Regions from separate parts of the Vallitalea longa genome, predicted to be linked through region 2. Evidence: predicted binding sites of a transcription regulator. Region 2 holds the regulator's gene; the other holds the start of a gene.

Region 1 (10,964 bases), on a different contig from region 2:
GGTGCTGCATCACAAATGGGTATGCAAATAGGAGATATAATAACTAAAATCAATGGTATCAATGTACTTAACACCCGTCAATTCAGAGCAATTTTGAAAAATAGCTTTACATTCCTATGGATAGAAGTGCTACATATAAATGGTGATATGGAAACTTATGAATTTAAAGCATATCCAGATGGTATTACCGATCTGAAAGTAAGGTTGATGCCAGAGAATCCAAGAATAATATATAGACATGAAAGTGTGCAGAAAATAGGATTGTTCCATATAATAAAAAATAAATTAAGAAAATGATATTATATGCTTTGCAAAATAAAAGATAGAATGACCTATTTTTATTTATGCAAAGCATTTTAATATAAAAACAAATTCTAAGTATATTCAACTAATGTTGGTTTCATCTGCCAGCTAACCTTTCTTCTTCTTTTAAAAACTCAACTGCGATTCCGCTCATTGGTTTTCCTAAATCTTCGGAAAGCTCTGCTAACATTTCAGGATTGTTAAAATTAGCTACAGCACCAACAATGGATTTAGCTCTTTTTTCAGGATTACCTGATTTGAATATTCCCGATCCAACAAAAACACCGTCACATCCTAATTGCATCATTAATGCAGCATCAGATGGCGTAGCTATTCCTCCTGCTGCAAAATTTATCACTGGAAGTCTTCCATTCTCATGTACATATTTCAATAGATTGTAAGGTGCTCCAATTTCTTTTGATGCATTCATGAGTTCACCTTTATTTAATGATACTATTTTTTTGATTTCTGATGTCATTGTACGCATATGCTTAACTGCTTCAATAACATCTCCAGTACCTGCCTCTCCTTTTGTTCTGATCATGGATGCTCCTTCGCCGATTCTTCTTAACGCTTCACCTAGATTTCTTGCTCCACAAACAAAAGGAATTTTGAATTTCTCTTTATCAATATGATAGATATTATCTGCTGGTGACAAAACTTCACTCTCATCAACATAATCAATATCTAGAGCCTCAAGAATCTGAGCTTCTACAAAATGACCTATTCTTACCTTCGCCATTACAGGTATCGAAACAGCTTTTTTTATGCCTCTAATCATTTTAGGATCTGACATTCTTGCAATTGAGCCATCACGTCTTATATCAGCTGGTACTCTTTCTAAAGCCATAACTGCACATGCTCCGGCTTTTTCAGCAATAACAGCTTGTTCGGGAGTTGTTACATCCATAATAACTCCACCTTTTAACATTTGATTTAGATTTATAACTGATTCATTATTTCTATTCATAATAAAATCCTCCTAATTAATTATATTTGCACACTTAATAAGCTAGCTGAAAAATACTAACTTAAGTTTTAATTTTAGAACTTGTTAAAAATCTTTCTAGAGCTCCATAAAAATATTGGTAGTAAATATCATTGCAACGATTACTATACTAACAATATATTATAAAACTGTATGTTTTAAAATGTACAGTTTGCCATTATTTAACATGGTCAGTTAATATGAGATGGATAATATTTGCACAAACATATGTTTGCATTTTTTTATTAATGTGATATAATAGTTAAGACTAAAAATAATGACTAGTAGATACATAGATGAAATGGATTTTATTAAATAGATAAAACTGTAATTATTTTTGTATTATTTCTAGGAACAATCATAAGAAGATTGAATTTATTATCTAAGCTATTTTGATAATATGTAACGTATATAAAGAAAAAGAGGTGATAATATGTCTAAATTCGAGATCCATTCTAAATTTCAACCTACAGGAGATCAGCCCAATGCAATAAAAAAATTGGCTGGTGGTTTCAAGAGAGGTAAGAAATTCGAGACTTTACTAGGAGTTACAGGTTCAGGAAAAACATTTACCATGGCACATATTATTAAGGAATTAAAAAAGCCTACATTAATTATGGCACACAATAAAACTTTAGCCGCTCAATTGTATAGTGAATTTAAAGAATTTTTTCCTAATAATGCTGTAGAGTATTTTGTTAGTTATTATGATTATTATCAACCAGAAGCATATGTCCCTCATACAGATACATTTATAGAAAAAGATTCATCAATCAATGAAGAAATAGATAAATTAAGGCACTCTGCTACAGCGTCTCTTGCAGAAAGAGATGATGTTATAATTGTGGCAAGTGTTTCATGTATATATGGTCTTGGAAGTCCTATAGATTACAAGAATATGGTTCTTTCATTAAGACCGGGAATGATAAAAGATAGAGATGAGATATTAAAAAAATTAGTTGATATTCAATATATGAGAAATGATATGAACTTTGTCAGAGGTACTTTTAGAGTGAGAGGCGATGTGATAGAAATATTTCCAGCAGCTTCAACTGATAGGGCAGTAAGAGTAGAATTATTCGGTGATGAAATAGATAGGATAACAGAGATAAATGTAATTACTGGAGAAATACTGGGGTATATGGAACATATAGCTATATTTCCTGCGTCACACTATGTAATTGAAACAGATAAAATAGAAAAGTCCATAAGGTCTATAGAAGAAGAGAAAATTCAAGTAGTTAAATCTTTTAGGGAAAAGGATAAATTACTAGAAGCTCAGAGAATAGCCCAGAGAACTAATTACGATGTTGAAATGATTAGAGAAACTGGTTTTTGTTCAGGTATAGAGAATTATTCAAGGCACTTGACTGGATTACCACCAGGAGCACCACCACATACCTTAATTGATTATTTCCCTGACGATTTTTTATTGATTATAGATGAGTCGCATATGACTGTTCCACAGGTAAGAGGTATGTATGCAGGTGACCAATCCAGGAAATCCACATTGGTTGAATATGGTTTTAGATTACCTTCAGCTAAAGATAACAGACCATTGAATTTCAATGAATTTGAAAGAAAATTAAATCAGGTACTATTTGTTTCTGCAACACCAGGACCATATGAAAACGACCATAAACAATTGATGGCTGAACAAATTATTAGACCGACAGGTCTATTGGATCCTAAAATTGAAGTGAAACCAGTAAAAGGACAGATAGATGACCTTATATCCAATGTCCAAAAAGAAGTGGAAAATAAAAATAAAATATTAATAACTACATTAACTAAAAGAATGGCGGAAGATCTAACGGATTACATGAAAGAATCTGGCATACGTGTTAGATATCTACATTCAGATATTGATACTTTAGAAAGAATTGAGATAGTACGAGATCTTAGAATGGATGTATTTGATGTTCTTGTAGGTATAAATCTACTTAGAGAAGGATTAGATATACCTGAAATAACTTTAGTGGCGATACTTGATGCAGACAAAGAGGGATTTTTGCGTTCAGAGACTGCTCTAATTCAAACAGTAGGACGTGCTGCAAGGAATGTAGAGGGAAGAGTTATTATGTATGCAGATATTATTACAGATAGTATGAATAGAGCAATTACAGAAACCAACAGAAGAAGAGATATACAGAAAAAGTATAATGAAGAGCATAATATTACTCCTACAACTATAAGCAAACCTGTTAGAGATATAATTAGTATCACTCAAGTAGCAGAATCAGAAGCGACATATGAATTAAATAAAGATCCGGAATCTATGAGTAGAGAAGAGTTGGAGAAAAAGATTTTGAAGTGTTCAAAAGAAATGAAACAAGCTGCTATGGACTTGCAATTTGAAAGAGCAGCTCAATTAAGAGATGAATTATATGAACTAAAAAAACAGTTAGATGCTTGATATGAGGTATTAATTGATGATGTAATAAATTACTAGAATTAAATAAGAGGTGGTCCTATGGGAAAAGATACGATTGTAATAAAAGGTGCAAGAGAACATAATCTGAAAAATATTGATTTAACCATTCCAAGAGATAAATTTGTTGTATTTACTGGACTCAGTGGTTCAGGTAAATCTTCTTTAGCATTTGATACGATATATGCTGAAGGACAGAGAAGATATGTGGAATCATTGTCTGCTTATGCCAGACAGTTTTTAGGGCAAATGGAAAAACCAGATGTTGATAGTATAGAAGGACTATCCCCTGCAATATCTATAGATCAAAAAACGACTAGTAGAAATCCACGTTCAACAGTAGGAACAGTAACAGAGATATATGATTATCTAAGGTTATTATATGCAAGAGTCGGTATACCACATTGTCCCAAATGTGGAAAAGAAATAAACAGACAGACTGTTGACCAAATGGTAGATATAATAATGAAATTAGAAGAAAGAACCAAAATAATGGTAATGGCTCCTGTAGTAAGAGGAAGGAAAGGGCAACATATCAAATTACTGGAACAGGCTAAAAAGAGCGGTTATGTCCGTGCCAAGATAGATGGAAATATGTATGAGCTATCTGAAGAAATAGTCTTAGATAAAAATAAAAAACATACTATTGAAATTGTAATTGATAGATTGATAATTAGAGAAGGTATAGAGAAAAGGCTAACAGACTCTATTGAAACTGTTATGAAATTGACTGGTGGATTATTAGTGATAGATGTTGTTGAAGGTAAATCTATGTCATTTAGTCAGAATTTTTCATGTCCTGACTGTAATATAAGTATAGATGAAATAGAGCCTAGGTTATTTTCATTTAATAATCCTTTCGGAGCTTGTCCAGAATGTCATGGTCTAGGATTCAAAATGAAATTCGATCCTGAACTGATTATCCCTAACACAAAGTTAAGTATAATTGAAGGAGCTATAGTTATTCCAGGTTGGGCTTCGGCTTCTAATGAAGATAGTCATGTAAGAAGAATGTTCGAGGCATTAGGTAAAAAATATAAATTCAATATAACAACACCTTATGAAAAATATCCACAGGAAATCAAAGATATAATTATGTATGGAACTAAAGGTGAAAAATTTATTGTCAAGTATAAATCAGATAAAGGCATGGGACAATATGAAACAGTATTTGAAGGTCTTGTTACGAGCTTACAGCGTAGATACAGAGAAACAACATCTGATTATATGAAACAGGAATATGAATCTTTTATGACGAATACACCATGTAATGCATGTGATGGAGCAAGATTAAATCCTATTGCTTTAGCTGTTACACTGGGAGGTAAAAACATATCACAGGTTACAGAGATGTCAATAAGAGATATTAAAGCTTTTTTTGATAATATTCAGTTAACCAAAAGACAGCTTATTATCGGTGAACAAATATTAAAAGAAGTAAATGCAAGAATAGGTTTTTTAGTAAATGTAGGTTTAGACTATTTATCTTTATCTCGTTCGGCTGGTACTTTGTCAGGTGGGGAAGCTCAGAGAATAAGATTGGCTACACAGATTGGTTCTGGATTAGTTGGAGTCGTGTACATACTAGATGAACCTAGTATAGGACTTCATCAAAGAGATAATGAAAAATTGCTTAAGACACTAAAAAGATTAAAAAATCTTGGAAATACCTTAATAGTAGTTGAGCATGATGAAGAGACTATGTTTGAAGCTGATTATATTGTTGATATTGGGCCAAGAGCTGGAGAACATGGTGGAGAGGTTGTTGCAGAAGGTACTGCTAAACAAATCATGAAGGCGAAAAACTCTATAACAGGTGCATATCTTAGTGGAAGAAAGAAAGTAGAGATACCGGATACAAGAAGAGAAACTAATGGAAAATGGATTAATATAAAAGGTGCTGCTCAAAATAATCTTAAGGATATAGATATAGATATACCACTTGGAATTTTTACATGTGTGACAGGAGTATCAGGTTCTGGAAAAAGTTCTTTTGTAAATGAAATATTATATAAAAGACTTGCTAGAGATCTTAACAGATCAAAAATAAAACCAGGCAGACACATGAATATGTTAGGGCTAGAATATTTAGATAAAGTCATAGCCATAGATCAATCACCTATCGGTAGGACACCAAGATCAAACCCTGCTACATACACAGGAGTATTTGATCATATTAGAGATATATTTGCCAGTACAGCAGAAGCTAAAATGAGAGGATATCAAAAAGGTAGATTCTCATTTAATGTGAAAGGTGGACGTTGTGAAGCATGTAGAGGTGATGGTATCATAAAAATAGAAATGCACTTTTTACCAGATGTCTATGTACCATGTGAAGTGTGTCATGGCAAAAGATATAATAGAGAAACATTAGAGGTTAAATATAAAGGTAAAAACATATCAGAAGTATTGAACATGACAGTTGAAGAAGCATTGAAATTCTTTGAAAACATTCCTAGAATTCAGAAAAAACTTCAGACATTATATGATGTGGGTCTATCGTATGTAAAATTGGGACAGCCATCTACAACACTTTCAGGGGGAGAAGCTCAGAGAGTGAAATTAGCTACGGAATTAAGTAAAAGAAGTACAGGAAAAACAATGTATATATTAGATGAACCAACGACAGGATTACATTTTGAAGATGTCAATAAACTAATTACCATATTACAACGTCTAGTAGATGCAGGTAATTCAGTAATTGTAATCGAACATAACTTGGATGTAATTAAAACAGCAGATTATATTATTGATATGGGACCTGAAGGTGGAGATAAAGGTGGAATCGTTATAGCAAAAGGTACACCTGAAGAGGTTGCAGAAAATGAAAAGTCATATACAGGACAATTTTTAACTAAAGTATTTGAAAAGTAATTAATAATATCACTTATAATATATAAGTATATCACTATATATTATAAGTGCTTTTTTAATCTTATAGGGAATCACTACTTTTTAAGCATATGAAATAGGAGCGTTTTCATATGTGCTAAGGAAAATTTCCTGACGGACAAATCCGTTTTGCAGAACAAGGCATAGTCTCTTTTGTTTAGAAATAAAAATTCACTCATAATAATTTTTCTTGAGATTTCCATAGCACATACTTTATTAAATGAAGTATGCATTAAAATACCTATATAATAAATTTATTTTCAAAATAAATATTTCACAATATATTAATAAAAAAAAGAAAAAAAAATAATTCCTTAAGATAAAAAATAATACATCAGCTAATAGAAAAATTATACAATTATTGGTATTAATTTACTTATTATATTATGTTTTTTTGTTGAAAAACTTGATTTTCATGGTATAATAAAAGTGTTATAGAAAACAAATAAAAGAGATATAGTTTCTTTACTTTTAATACTATTTTTGTTATAATAACTCCGATATGTGTATGTTATAATTGATAAAATATTAACAAAATTATAATTATTATATGGAGCGGTTTTATGAAATTATACTATGATTTCCATATTCATACAGCTCTTTCACCTTGTGGTGATGATAGCATGACACCTAATAATATCGTAAATATGGCATTAATTAATGAGCTAGATGCTATTGCCATAACGGACCATAATACTGCTGAGAATCTTGAGGCAGTTATGAAAGTAGCGAGAGGTAAAGATATTATTGTTATTCCAGGTATTGAAATTGAGACAAAAGAAGAAATACACGTTATTGGTTTATTTCCAAACTTACAAAGTGTATACAATGTTCAAAACATTATATATAGTAAGTTGCCTTATATTAAAAATAAACCTAATGTAGTTGGTAATCAATATGTCCTGAATGAGAATGATGATATAATGAAGGAATTAGATAGATTCCTATTGATATCAACATTATTATCATTAAATGAAGTAATAAAATTAATTAAGGACAATAATGGTATAGCAGTTCCCGCTCATATTGATAGGCCTAGCTATAGTATTTTATCTAACTTAGGATTCATCCCAGACGACTTGAATACTTCTATACTTGAAATTTCTAGATTTTCTAACTTAGATGTTTATAAGAAACAGTACAAAGACTATCAGATTATACAATCTTCAGACGCCCACGAGTTGGGGTATATTGGCATTACTAAAAATTATTTAGAAGTTAAAGAAAAAAATATTGAATCAATATTTAACATATTTAATTAATAAAGATGATCAGTAATTGTAGATTAAAAAATTGTTAAAAATATTTATTTTACTTAATAAAAAAATAAGTTAATAAATATACATTTATCAATTTTTTTAACTCATAAAATAGTTTGATTTATATCATTAAATCAATGAATATTGAAATTAGCAGGTATTTAAATGTTATTAATTAAACACATTATCGCATATTTAAACATGGAAAAATTATATAACTTTATTTATTAAGTTTTATTACTCGTATACTTTATTAAATAAAGCTGATTGATTGAAACATTTAATTATATTAACTTATATTTAGATAATCGGATGTAAAATATGTAGAAAAAAAAAGATTAATATAATATAACACCAGAAAATGGTAAAAATGTAGATTTTCGTGTTAAATATATAACTTTGGTTTATAATTAATAAATTACTATAATTTGTTAATCATTTACATTATATAATAAGGAGGTAAGCAAATGGCAGCTAACACAGCATTAACAGATGAAAAGTTCCAGGAATTGGAGCAGTATATTGATGCAATGCCAACTACAAAAGGTGAACTAATACGTGTATTACACAAGGCACAAGGAATTTTTGGATACTTACCAAAAGAAGTTCAAAAATTTGTAGGGAAAAAATTAAAAATTTCAACAGCAAAAGTTTATGGAGTAGTTACTTTCTATTCTTACTTTACAATGACACCAAAAGGTGAACATAACATTTCAGTATGTATGGGTACAGCTTGTTATGTTAGAGGTGCTGAAGATGTTCTTAATGAAATCAAAAAAGAAATAAAAATTGATGTTGGAGAAACAACAGAAGATGGCAAATTTTCCCTTCAATCACTCCGTTGTGTAGGGGCTTGCGGACTTGCTCCAGTTGTTATGGTTGGCGATAAAGTCTATGGTCGTGTAACTCCAGATATGATCAAAGATATTCTTGCAGAATACAAATAAGTGTAATCCTATATAAGTTGAATGAAATTGATTGAATATTAAGTAAATTCAACTTGTTAGCCAAATAAATATATTGAACAAAAGTATAGTTATGAGATTATATATAATTCTTAATAGGTATAAACACTTGATTTTATTTTGAAGATTCTAGTTCAATGTATATAAAGGAGGAAAAATAATGGCAAAAATCAAATCATTTGAAGAGCTAAAAAAAATCAAAGAAAAAGTTCAGTCAAATGTAGAATTAAGAGAAAAAGGCGAAAATATTGATAAATTAGTACAAGTTAAAGTTGCTATGGCAACATGTGGTATAGCTTCAGGTGCTAGAGAAGTTATGAACTTCATAATTGATGATTTGGCAAAACAAGGAATCAAGAATGTAGTTGTAACTCAAACTGGTTGTATGGGATATTGTTATGCTGAACCAACAATAGAAGTTACTATGCCTAATAGTGAACCAGTGGTATATGGTAATGTAACAATAGATAGAGCAAAAGAGGTTATTGAAAAACATATTAAAAATGGCGAGTTAATTGATGGAATAATCCCTGTAACTCATAAAACTATTGAATAAAAAAAGTTAGGAGGCTCAAAAGATGTCTAACTATAAAATGCATATATTAGTTTGCGGAGGTACAGGATGTAAATCTGCGAATTCTGATAAAATAGTTGATAATCTAAACGAACAGTTAAAAATCAACAATATGGACCAAGAGGTTAAGGTACTGAAAACAGGTTGTTTCGGTTTCTGTGAAAAAGGTCCAGTTGTAAAAATTGAACCAGATAATACATTTTATGTTCAAGTACAACCAGAAGATGCTGAAGAAATTGTAAAAGAGCATATTGTAAAAGGTAGAAAAGTAGAAAGATTATTATACGAAGATCCTGAAACAGAAGAAAAAGTTAGTAATTCCAAGCATATGGATTTCTATAAAAAACAAATGCGTATTGCACTTAGAAACTGTGGTTTCATAGATCCAAGTAATATTGAAGAATACATTGCACGTGATGGATATCATGCATTAGGAAAAGTATTAACTGAAATGACTCCAAAAGAAGTTATTAATGTAGTTAAGGAATCTGGACTTAGAGGCCGTGGAGGCGGAGGATTCCCAACAGGATTAAAGTGGGAATTTGCTAGTAGATATGAAGCAGATCAAAAATATGTAGTATGTAATGCCGATGAGGGAGACCCAGGTGCATTTATGGACCGTTCTATCCTTGAAGGAGACCCACATAGTATTGTAGAAGCTATGTCAATCTGTGGTTATTCTATTGGAGCTACAAAAGGTAAAGTATATATTCGTGCAGAGTACCCACTAGCAATCAAACGTCTTCAGAAAGCTATTGATGATGCAAGAGAAGCAGGATTGTTAGGTACTGATATCATGGGTACTGGTTTTGAATTTGATATAGAACTTACATATGGTGCAGGAGCATTCGTATGTGGGGAAGAGACAGCACTTATCCATTCTATGGAAGGTCTACGTGGAGAACCAACTACTAAGCCACCATTCCCAGCGGAATCAGGATATTGGGGCAAGCCTACTAATGTTAATAACGTAGAAACATTTGCTAATATTCCAGTTATTATATTAAAAGGTGCAAATTGGTTCAATAAAATAGGTACAGAAAAATCAAAAGGAACAAAAGTATTTGCCTTAGCAGGTAAAATCAATAATGTTGGACTTATCGAAGTTCCTATGGGAACAACACTTAGAGAAGTTATCTATGATATCGGTGGAGGAATCAAGAACGGAAAGAAATTCAAAGCTGTTCAAACAGGTGGTCCTTCAGGTGGTTGCTTAACAGAAAAAGACTTAGATACACCTATAGATTTTGATAACTTAATTGCAAAAGGATCTATGATGGGTTCTGGTGGTATGATTGTTATGGACGAAGATAACTGTATGCCAGCAGTAGCTAAATTCTATCTAGAATTCACAGAAGAAGAATCTTGTGGTAAATGTACACCTTGTCGTATTGGAACTAAACGTCTAGCTGAACTATTAGAATTAATTACTACAGGAAAAGGTACAATGGAGCACTTAGACGAGCTTAAGAGATTAAGTCGTGTAATTAAAGATACAGCTCTTTGTGGCTTAGGTCAAACAGCACCTAACCCAGTATTATCTACATTGGAT
Region 2 (10,964 bases):
CTAGTTCAACTAATTCTTTTGAAATAGGAACTGCACCATGGCCATAACCATCCGCCTTGACAATAGGCATTAATGTAGTGTTCGATGATATTCTTTTCCTGACATTAGTAACATTATGTATTATTGCATCCAAATCAATGCGGGCATATACTCTTTCGTATTTTTTCATACTTTCCTCCATATATAAACATTATAATTTGCATTTAATATTATTAATACCACATAAACATAACTATTATACTACTTATTATAATTATTAACCAGTATTCTTCACACCCACTTAATAAAATTAACTTTGATAGTATTATAGACTAAAAACTAATAATAGTACACCTATAATTATTTATAAAGGAAAATATGTTTATATAAGAAAATAATAAAAGCTAGGATAGTATTATACTTTCCTAACTTATTATATATATTATATTATTATTCACTAAGACTTGATTTAATTACATAAGGTATGCTATCAATTATATCATTTGCCAATAAACCATGCTCTCCAACACTTTCTTTAGCTCTATCACCAGCTTTACTGTGAATATAAGTTCCTAGTATAGCAGCATCAAAAACATCAAGTCCTTGACCTAATAAAGAAACGATGATACCTGTCAATACATCACCTGAACCAGCCGTTGCCATACCAGGATTACCATAGATATTAATATTTGTCATCCCATTAGGTGAAGATATTACTGTTCTAGCACTTTTCAAGACACATATAACTTTATGCTGCTTACTAAAAACTTGAGCCACTTCTACCGTATTATTTGAAATTCTCTCGATATCCATATTGGTTAATCTAGACATCTCACCTAGATGTGGGGTAACTATTATGTTACCTTTCTTGTTTTTCAGAACGTGTATGTCTTTTGATAATGCATTTATTCCATCTGCATCAATAACTATATTTTTATTGAAATTATTGATAACCACTTCAAGTATTTCTTTTGTGATACTATCATTTCCAAGACCTGGTCCAATTGCAATAGTGTCCGCCCATAACAACATCTCCAGTAATTTACTCTTATCTTCAAAAGATAGATTATCATCATCTCTGTTATAAGTCTCAATAATAGCCTCAGGAAGACTTGATGTAATGATACTCGATACTGATTCTTCGATAAATGTTTTAACCAATCCTGCTCCTGTTCTATATGCAGCACTAGACGTTAGAACAGCGGCACCTGTCATCTTCTTGGTTCCCGCAATAATCAATACTTTACCATAAGTCCCTTTATGAGACATCTTAACCCTATTAGGCATAAAATGTTTCGCCAAATTATCATCCATTATTGATGTATTTGATTTTATTCTCTCAACCGACACATATGGGATACCTATATCTCCAACTACCAGTTCACCTACATTACTCGCACCAGGATATAATAACAGCCCTAATTTTGGCAAACAGAACGTTACTGTTTTATCAGCATCAACAGCAATGCCTAAGACATGTCCGTCATCTGCATTTATACCAGAAGGTATATCAACAGCTATTTTATAAGCATTGGTATGATTTATCGCATCAATGGCTTCATAATATCTATCTGTAACTTCTCTGGATAAACCAGTTCCGAAAATAGCATCATAGATAACATCACAACCATTTACTAAAGTCACGAAATCATTCATCTCTTCTTGGCTATTATATTCATGTATATCAATATTAAGCTTCTTGGCAACATCATAATTTATCTTGGCATCACCTTTTATTTTATTAGAATCACCTATTACAGCTATTGATACATTTATATGGTTACAGCTCAATATTCTTCCAATCGCAAGTCCATCCCCACCATTATTGCCTATACCACAACAGATAACAACTTTTCTACTTTCCCTTATGGTACTTATAGTTTCACTGACAACAGACATAGCAGCATTTTCCATTAACACAATACCTGGAATACCTAGTTCTTGTATTGTATATCTATCGATTTCTCTCATTTCACTACTACTGACAACTTTCATACTATGACATCTCCTTTTTCTTATCTACTCACCTAAGGCTGTAGCAATAACATATTCCTTAGAATGAGATATAGAAACATGTATTCTGGAAATATTAAGCTTTTCAGCTAGACTTCTAGCATTATTATATAGAATCACATAAGGTTTACCCATATCATCACGTAGAACTTCAATATCCGCAAGAGAAAAATCAACAAATCCTGTACCAAGAACTTTTGAAACAGCTTCTTTCGTAGCAAAATTACCAGCTATCGTCTCAGGTCTAAGATTTCTATCTTCAAACAATCTGTTTTCATTCAATGTAAAGTATTTTTCTAGGAATCTTTCATTTTGGATAGCTTTTTCTATTCTGCTTATCTCTATGATATCGTTACCAATCCCTTTTATCATTTACTTCCTCCCAGATATTTCTTATCATATAATTCAATGATTTCATACCCGACTAAATCATGCATATAAGAATATAATCTATCATATTCTTCCTTAGCTTCTGTTTTTCTTACTGCCTTTTCTTTTAATTCTTCCCTAACTTTGTTAATCCATTCTTGTAATTCATCCAGTTCATTTTTAGTATTGAACATACGCATATAACAATCCTGCATAGTATATTCCAATAATTCTTTATTAGTGATTTGAATCTCTTTTGGTAGGGTTTCCATTCTCTCTTCCATTTTATCTAATTTAACTTTAATATCACTAATGTACTTTTTACTTTTTTTCATTTCATTTATAGCAGTATCGTCTTCATCTTCTATGGCTTCTTTCATATTATCAACAATATCTACCATCATCTTCTTTTTGAGTAAAGAATATTCTTTTAGATCATTAGTCAATTGACCTTGTTCACCAACTAATTTATTGAGTTTTTTTTCTAGATCTGATATTTTTTTTGATTTTCTGTTATTACAAAATAGCTCATGCCATCTATTATCCAAAGTTAATATATGGACTTTTTTTTCTATATTTATTGGTTTCTCAATCTTCTGTTTAGAAAAAAACATATATTCACGTCCTCATTATTTATATGTAGTAAAATAATATCTACTTAACTTGTCTTATTAGTTAAAATATAAAGATAGTAGTGTTAAATAAAAATCAACCTATACTAATTATATCGTAACAAATCATTATATTCTATAGCACAATATAATTAAAAGGTACCCAAAATATGAGTACCTAATACCTCTAAGAATAGTTATAAATCTACAAAAATAACAAGTTTTTATATTGTTTCTTTTATATTGTATGAAAGGGTCATCAAACTATCTAATAGATGAACATTTTCTACAACAACATTTTTATTAGTTAATTTTAAGTCTATGGGAGCAAAATTCCATATACCTTTTATTCCGTAATTAACTAAATCATTAGCAACCTTAGGTGCTTTTTGTTTAGGTAGAGTAAGAATCGCTAAATCAATCCTATTCACTTTAATAAATTCTTCTAACTCATCTAGATCTTTAATCTCAATACCCCTTACAGTAATACCAACAAGTCTTGGATTCACATCAAAAAGTCCTTTGACTTCAAAACCTCTTTTATCAAAATTAGTATAGTTAGCAAGTGCTTGACCTAAATTACCCGCTCCAACAATAATCGTGTTGTATTTATTTTCTAAACCAAGTATTTTACCTATAGCGTTGTATAGATATTCAACATTGTAACCATAGCCTTGTTGCCCAAAGCCGCCAAAATTATTTAAATCTTGTCTTATCTGTGAAGCTGTTACACCCATTCTATGGCTTAATTCTTTAGAGGAAATTCTTACAACATCATTTTCCAATAAGTCTCCTAAGTATCTGTAGTATTTTGGTAATCTTTTGATTACCGCTGTTGATATTTTCTTTTGTATCATATAATCAATCCCCAATCCTTTGATACTATTTTGGAACTTTTATAAAAATAATTATATATGTTTGTTAAATCTATGTCAAATAATGAATTACTGTTTTTCCCATATTGTTTATAGGTTATTACAATAAATATTATCTACCCAACCATTGTATTTAGTAGATATTCACACAACATTCACTATATGTCTATTGCATACAATAGTTTTTCTGTAGATTATCATATATTATTTTATATTTAGAAGCTTTTTATAGTAGATATGACTTATAAAATATTTTAATGTCCTTAAATTTATACATCTTTCCTATATCTAGTATAAAAGCTCTAAAATAGTTAATTATAAGAGTTCCTTACCTAAATAGTTATTAATAGCATCTTTAGTTTTTTTTGTATAGTTTGCATCAGTATATAAAATTCTTTGAATTGTCCTTTGAGATAAATTAGCTTCTTTGGCGAGATCTTTAATGGTTATCTTATTTTCAACCATAAAATTACCTAGCTCTTTCCTTTTTATCTCATCTTTTTTGTATTGCCTGTTATAAAAATATGTTGTATTAACTTTTGAACTAATCTGACCTAATTTTCTTTTACGTTGATAATCAAGGCATTTTTCACACTGTTTAACACCTCTAATAAGTGATTCTTGCGATAAAGGCTTCCCACATCTTATACACTGCTTTCTCTCCACACGAGCTTTTCTCAATTTCTTCATATAACCTGCATTACGACTCAAGTCATCATCCCCTTTAGAAAAGTTCTTTTATCATATATATGTTGTCCAAAAGAATTTTATTCTTATGTAAATAAAATAAACTAGTAAGATAAAATAAACTAAACTTTTATTATCATCTATATACTAACCAAAATAACGTAATATTAACCTATAAACTTTTCAAAACCAATGATTAATGGTATCATAGTATGGTAATTTTATTATTTATAGGAGGTAACTATGATTTTATCATGTAAAAATATATGCAAAGCATTTGTAACGAACACAGTACTAGATAATATAAGTTTTTGGTTAGAAAAAGGAGATAAAGCTGCTATAGTAGGTATTAACGGAGCTGGTAAATCAACACTATTTAAAATTATAACAAATGAACTAGAAGCAGATTCAGGACAAGTTATAATTAACAGCATGACTAAACTTGGGTATCTATCACAAAATAGTTCTTTATCTTCAGAAAAAACCATATACGATGAAATGCTCCTTACATGCAAAGATATCATTGATATGGAAAACACCCTAAGAGATTTAGAAATCAAAATGTCTCAGCTTAGTCATGATAGTGAAGCCATGGATTCATTAATGAAATCATATTCTAATCTTCAGCATACATTTGAAATCAATAACGGATATAGCTATAAAAGTAATATAAAGGGTGTCTTGAAAGGACTTGGTTTTTGCGAAGAAGACTTTTCTGCTAACATATCCACTTTATCAGGTGGACAAAAAACAAGAGTAGCTCTTGCAAAAATACTTCTCGAAAAACCTGATATATTACTTTTAGATGAACCGACTAACCATTTGGATATTAAAGCATGTGAATGGCTGGAAGGCTTTTTGTGCAATTATCAAGGTACAGTTATAATTATTTCTCATGACCGTTATTTTCTAGATAAAATAGTAAATAAAGTGATTGAGATAGAAAATACTCACTCACAAATATATAACGGTAATTACAGTTTCTATATAAAACATAAGTCAATAAATGAAGATATACAAACCAAACATTATATAGAGCAACAAAAAGAAATTAGAAGGCAACAAGAAGTTATCCGTGAACTTAGGTCTCATGGTAGAGACAAACTCATAAAACGAGCTCAAAGTCGCGAAAAACAGCTTCAAAAAATTAACATGATCGATAAACCATCATATGTAAATGATAGTATGCATCTTAAATTATCACCTAGAACAATTAGCGGAAACGACGTCCTTACTGCAACAGATATATCAAAGTCCTTTGATAACAAGCATCTTTTTTCGAATCTCGTTTTTCAGATCAAAAGAGGTGAAAAAGTTGCGCTGATTGGAGATAACGGTACAGGAAAAACAACTTTGTTCCGTATAATATCTCATCAACTAAAACAAGATACTGGTGATATATCCTTAGGAGCTAAAGTACAAATTGGTTATTATGATCAAGAACATGCTACCCTAAATCAAAATAATACTTTGATTGAAGAAATTTCAGATGCATATCCTAATATGACTTCCGGACACATACGTAATACACTAGCAGCATTTTTATTTACAGGTGAAGATGTATTCAAAAGAATATCAAGTTTGAGCGGAGGAGAAAAAGGAAGATTGATTCTCGCTAAACTCATGCTATCAAATGCTAACTTTTTATTATTGGATGAGCCTACTAATCATCTTGATATAATATCTAAAGAAATTCTTGAATCAGCTATAAATAATTATACAGGTACAGTTCTTTTTATATCTCATGACCGTTATTTTATAAACAAAATAGCCACAAGAGTACTGGAACTAACTCCAGATAAAATAAATAACTTCTTGGGTAACTATAATTATGTAACAGAAAAAAAACAAGAGGAAGAAAAACAACGTTTATTAGAATTAGAAAACAGCATCAATAGCAAAAACAATAATAAGCAAATAGATACTAATATTAATAGCTCAACAAAAAAAGATTGGTTAAAAAGCAAAGACCAACAAGCTAACAAACGTAAACTTGATAACCAAATCAAAAAAATCGAATCCGAAATACATGAGCTGGAAAAAATCATAAACTCCATCGATGATCAATTATGCTTAGAAGAAGTTTATACCAATGCAGAAAAAGCTACTAAACTTCTTGAAGAAAAAACAAATCATAATACTCAATTGGAAAGTTTATATGAAAAATGGGAGGAATTACTTGTAGAGTAATTCTCCCTTTTATATTATTTTCCAATTATATCCATTAATTTGTGATCTACAACATTTTTCAAAGTATTTTTTACATGTAGATTTGTCAATTCTTCTACTTTATTTTCGTCTCCTGTTTTTATAGCCTCTACAATCGCTTTATGTTCTTCAACTGACTTTTTAGCTCTTTCCTCAGAAGAAATAGAAGCTCTTCTTATTCTCTGAACATAATGATGGAAATCCGATAATACATGTTTTAGTATTTTACTATGTGAAGCTTGGTATAAAGCTTCATGAAATTTAGTATCCAATTCATAAAGCTGATCTAAATGTCCCTTCTTGTAATGAAATTCAGATAAATATACAATTTCTTCTAATGATTCTAGTTGTTCTTCATTTATGTTAGTAGTAGCCCATCTAGCAGATAACCCTTCAATTAAAGACCTTATTTCATAGATATCCTGTATATCTTTAGCATCAATACCAGAAACCACTGCACCTTTATTAGGTATAATAGTTACTAATCCCTCTAGTTCTAATTGTCTTATCGCTTCTCTAACAGGAGTTCTACTAACTCCTAATTCTCTAGATATCTGTGTTTCCTTTAAAGGTTCATTATTCTTATATCTACCCTTTAATATATCTTCTCGTATTTTGTTAAAAACTCTACCTCTTAAAGAGTATTTATCAGTTACTTCTTCGTGAAGATTATACTCGCTCACTGGTGTGCCTCCTCTTATTTATAGGATACACTTATTAATATAAACTAAATATTAATTGTGCATGCTATATATATTACAATATTTCTCTATTAAATAATATTACAATAATTAATTTATGTAAAGTATTAATAAAAATTGGTATGCAACATATATATTATACACATAATCTATAATTTTTCAATTGTTTTCATTAAATAATTTGTAAATTCTTCATTAGTTGCTCCTGTATCTCTTCCAGTAATAACATATTCTTTCTCTGTATTACATATTTCAAGAGCCTTATATAACTTTTCTGCTTTTTCTGGATATCCAATATGATTAAGTAACATTCCACTTGCTCTTATGATACTAGATGGATCTGCATAGATATCCCTACCTTCTTCTACCATTCTAGGTGCTGAACCATGAATAGCTTCAAACATAGAATATTTCTTACCTATATTAGAACTTCCTGCTGTACCAACTCCACCTTGGAATTCAGCAGCTTCATCAGTCAAGATATCTCCATATAGATTAGGTAGAATCATTACTTGGAATTGTGTTCTTCTCTTTTCATCCACTAATTTAGCAGTCATTATATCAATATACCAGTCATCAACTTCAATTCCTTCATATTCTTTACCTATTTCTTTACATATTTCTAAAAATTTACCATCAGTTGTTTTAACTACGTTAGCTTTAGTTACAATAGTAACCCTCTTCTTATCATTTTTCTTAGCAAATTCAAAAGCTGCTCTAGCGATACGCTCTGCTCCACCAGTAGTAATTACTTTAAAATCTATTGCGATATCATCATCAACATTAAATCCATTACTACCTAGAACATAGGCACCTTCTGTATTTTCTCTGAAGAAAGTCCAATCAATACCTTTTTCAGGTACTTTAACAGGACGAACATTAGCGAATAGGTCAAGTTCTTTCCTCATTGCAACATTAGCACTTTCAATATTAGGCCATTTATCTCCTTTTCTTGGAGTAGTAGTTGGTCCTTTTAAAATTACATGACATTGCTTTAATTCTTTTAGAACATCATCAGGTATAGCTTTATTGGCCTTAGCTCTATTCTCAATAGTAAGACCATCAATCATTTTAAAAGTTACTTTATTATTCTTAACTTCATCTTGTAATAAATATTTCAATACTCTATGTGCCTGATCAGTTATAGCTGGTCCGATTCCATCTCCACCTACAACACCAATAACTATTGTATCAAGTTCGTCATACTTAACAAAATCGCCTTGTTCTTTCATCATTTTCACTCTAGCTTTTTGCTCTTTTATGAGTTGTTCAAATTTGCTTATATAATCCATGATTAACATTCCTCTCTTATGGTTTGTTTTATACACATGTTACATGTTTTTAATGAAATTGATCTTACCACCTGCAAGAATCATTTTCAATTCTTTATCTGATAATTCTATATTCATTTCATAATCAAGTTTTTTGGATTCATTATGAACAATGATTTTTCCTGATTTTACTTGATCGATTACATTTTCCATTTTCAATTCATCATTAAGACTTATTGTATCATAATCATTAATATCTGCAAAAGTTAGTGGAAGAATACCTGAATTAATTAAATTAGCTTTGTGTATTCTTGCAAAACTCTTAGCAAGTACAGCTTTTATACCTAGATACAAAGGAACTAATGCTGCATGTTCTCTACTTGAACCTTGTCCGTAATTATCTCCACCAACAATCATTCCTCCACCATTAGCTTTTGCTCTAGCAGGAAATTCTTCATCACATGGTGTTAAGCAATAATTTGCTAAATGAGGTATATTTGATCTGAAAGGCAATAATTTTGCATTAGAAGGCATAATATGATCAGTTGTAATATTATCTTCAACTATTATCAATGCTTTTCCTTCTACGTTATCTTTCAGTTCTTCGTTAAGTGGAAAAGGCTTGATATTAGGTCCTTTTACGACTTCTACCTTACTTCCATCTTCTGCAGGAGGAACCACCATATTGTCATTTATATAAAATTTATCTGGCATAGTAACATCTATATCAGTAGTACAAGTCATAGGATCAGTCAATTCACCAGCTAAAGCACTTACAGCTGCTGTTTCAGGGCTAAGTAAATATGCTCCTGCTGAAACTGTTCCACAACGTCCTTTGAAGTTTCTATTAAATGTTCTTAATGTAACAGCCTCTGTTGCAGGTGCTTGACCCATACCGATACATGGTCCACAACCTGACTCTAGGATTCTGGCTCCTGCCGCTATCATATCTGCCAATGCACCGTTTTGTGCCAACATGTTAAGCACTTGTTTAGAACCTGGTGCAATTACTAAACTTACATTAGGGTTAACTGTTTTACCTTTTAATATCTTAGATACTTTCATCATATCAAGATATGAGCTGTTAGTACAACTTCCGATACATACCTGATCAACTTTCAATCCTGCTATATTAGCTACTTTTTCAACATTATCTGGACTATGAGGCATAGCTAAAAGAGGTTCTAATTCATTTAAATCAATATTTATAGTTTCATCATAAACAGCATCACTGTCAGCTTTTAATTCTTTCCATAGTTCATCTCTATCTTGTGCTTTTAGGAACGAATGTGTTACTTCATCACTTTGAAAAATTGAAGTGGTAGCACCTAATTCTGCACCCATATTAGTTATAGTCGCTCTTTCTGGAACACTAAGTGTACTGACACCATCTCCAGTATATTCTATAACTTTACCTACTCCACCTTTTACAGTCATTATTCTAAGTACTTCAAGGATTATATCCTTAGCTGTAACAAATGGTCTTAGATTACCTGTCAATTTAACATTAACTACTTTTGGCATTGTAATATAATATGTTCCGCCTCCCATAGCTACTGCTACATCAAGACCACCTGCCCCTATAGCAAGCATACCGATTCCTCCACCAGTCGGTGTATGACTGTCAGAACCTAATAAAGTCTCACCTGGTACACCAAATCTTTCTAAATGTACTTGGTGACATATACCATTACCTGGACGTGAAAAATATACACCGTGCTTGTGCGCTACAGTTTGTATGTACTTATGGTCATCTGCATTCTCAAATCCCTGTTGGAGCATATTATGATCAATATATGCAACAGATCTTTTTGTCTTCACCTTATCAATTTCCATTGCTTCCAGTTGTAGATATGCCATAGTACCAGTAGAATCTTGCGTTAATGTCTGATCTATTTTTATACCTATTTCATTACCTGAAATCATTTCACCTTCAAGTAGATGATCTTTAATAATTTTTTGAGTTAAATTCAAACCCATCGCTGTTCCTCCTTGATAATTATTTAAGTAACTTTACTATATATGCATAAAATTTTATATATATTCAATTATGGTATAATTGTATACGATTGTACTTGGAATGTCAATAGTTTCATAGGCATAAAGCAACTAATACTAATGCTTTAGTCTTATATATAGACTCCTAATATTTAATTGGTATATATTTCTATCTAATATAGTATGTAAATGAATAAATAACCTATTTAATACATAATTATTGTAATAGGAAATGAAAGAAGTATCAAACCA

What was found. The regulator Rex, encoded in region 2, represses fermentation and respiration genes when NADH is low (regulators of the CRP and FNR family bind a similar motif). The targets are predictions, from matches to a motif close to ATTGTTAANTANTTAACAAT.
Region 1: a site for Rex is predicted at 8,255-8,274, ahead of nuoE (NADH-quinone oxidoreductase subunit NuoE). Genes of this name have one in related genera too.

The regions. Positions count from the first base shown of each region.
Region 1 is NZ_BRLB01000009.1:152,093-163,056, forward strand. Features, by position in the region: gene QMG30_RS14770 (PDZ domain-containing protein) at 1-297, shown strand, start outside; gene pdxS (pyridoxal 5'-phosphate synthase lyase subunit PdxS) at 401-1,273, opposite strand; gene uvrB (excinuclease ABC subunit UvrB) at 1,725-3,707, shown strand; gene uvrA (excinuclease ABC subunit UvrA) at 3,765-6,596, shown strand; gene QMG30_RS14790 (PHP domain-containing protein) at 7,178-7,876, shown strand; gene nuoE (NADH-quinone oxidoreductase subunit NuoE) at 8,341-8,820, shown strand; gene QMG30_RS14800 ((2Fe-2S) ferredoxin domain-containing protein) at 8,999-9,394, shown strand; gene QMG30_RS14805 (NADH-quinone oxidoreductase subunit NuoF) at 9,417-10,964, shown strand, end outside.
Region 2 is NZ_BRLB01000020.1:11,031-21,994, reverse strand. Features, by position in the region: gene alr (alanine racemase) at 1-169, opposite strand, end outside; gene QMG30_RS20960 (NAD(P)H-hydrate dehydratase) at 430-1,974, opposite strand; gene acpS (holo-ACP synthase) at 1,999-2,364, opposite strand; gene QMG30_RS20950 (coiled-coil domain-containing protein) at 2,361-2,975, opposite strand; gene QMG30_RS20945 (redox-sensing transcriptional repressor Rex) at 3,197-3,829, opposite strand; gene QMG30_RS20940 (helix-turn-helix domain-containing protein) at 4,163-4,558, opposite strand; gene abc-f (ribosomal protection-like ABC-F family protein) at 4,778-6,724, shown strand; gene QMG30_RS20930 (GntR family transcriptional regulator) at 6,739-7,425, opposite strand; gene QMG30_RS20925 (isocitrate/isopropylmalate family dehydrogenase) at 7,593-8,735, opposite strand; gene QMG30_RS20920 (aconitate hydratase) at 8,775-10,694, opposite strand.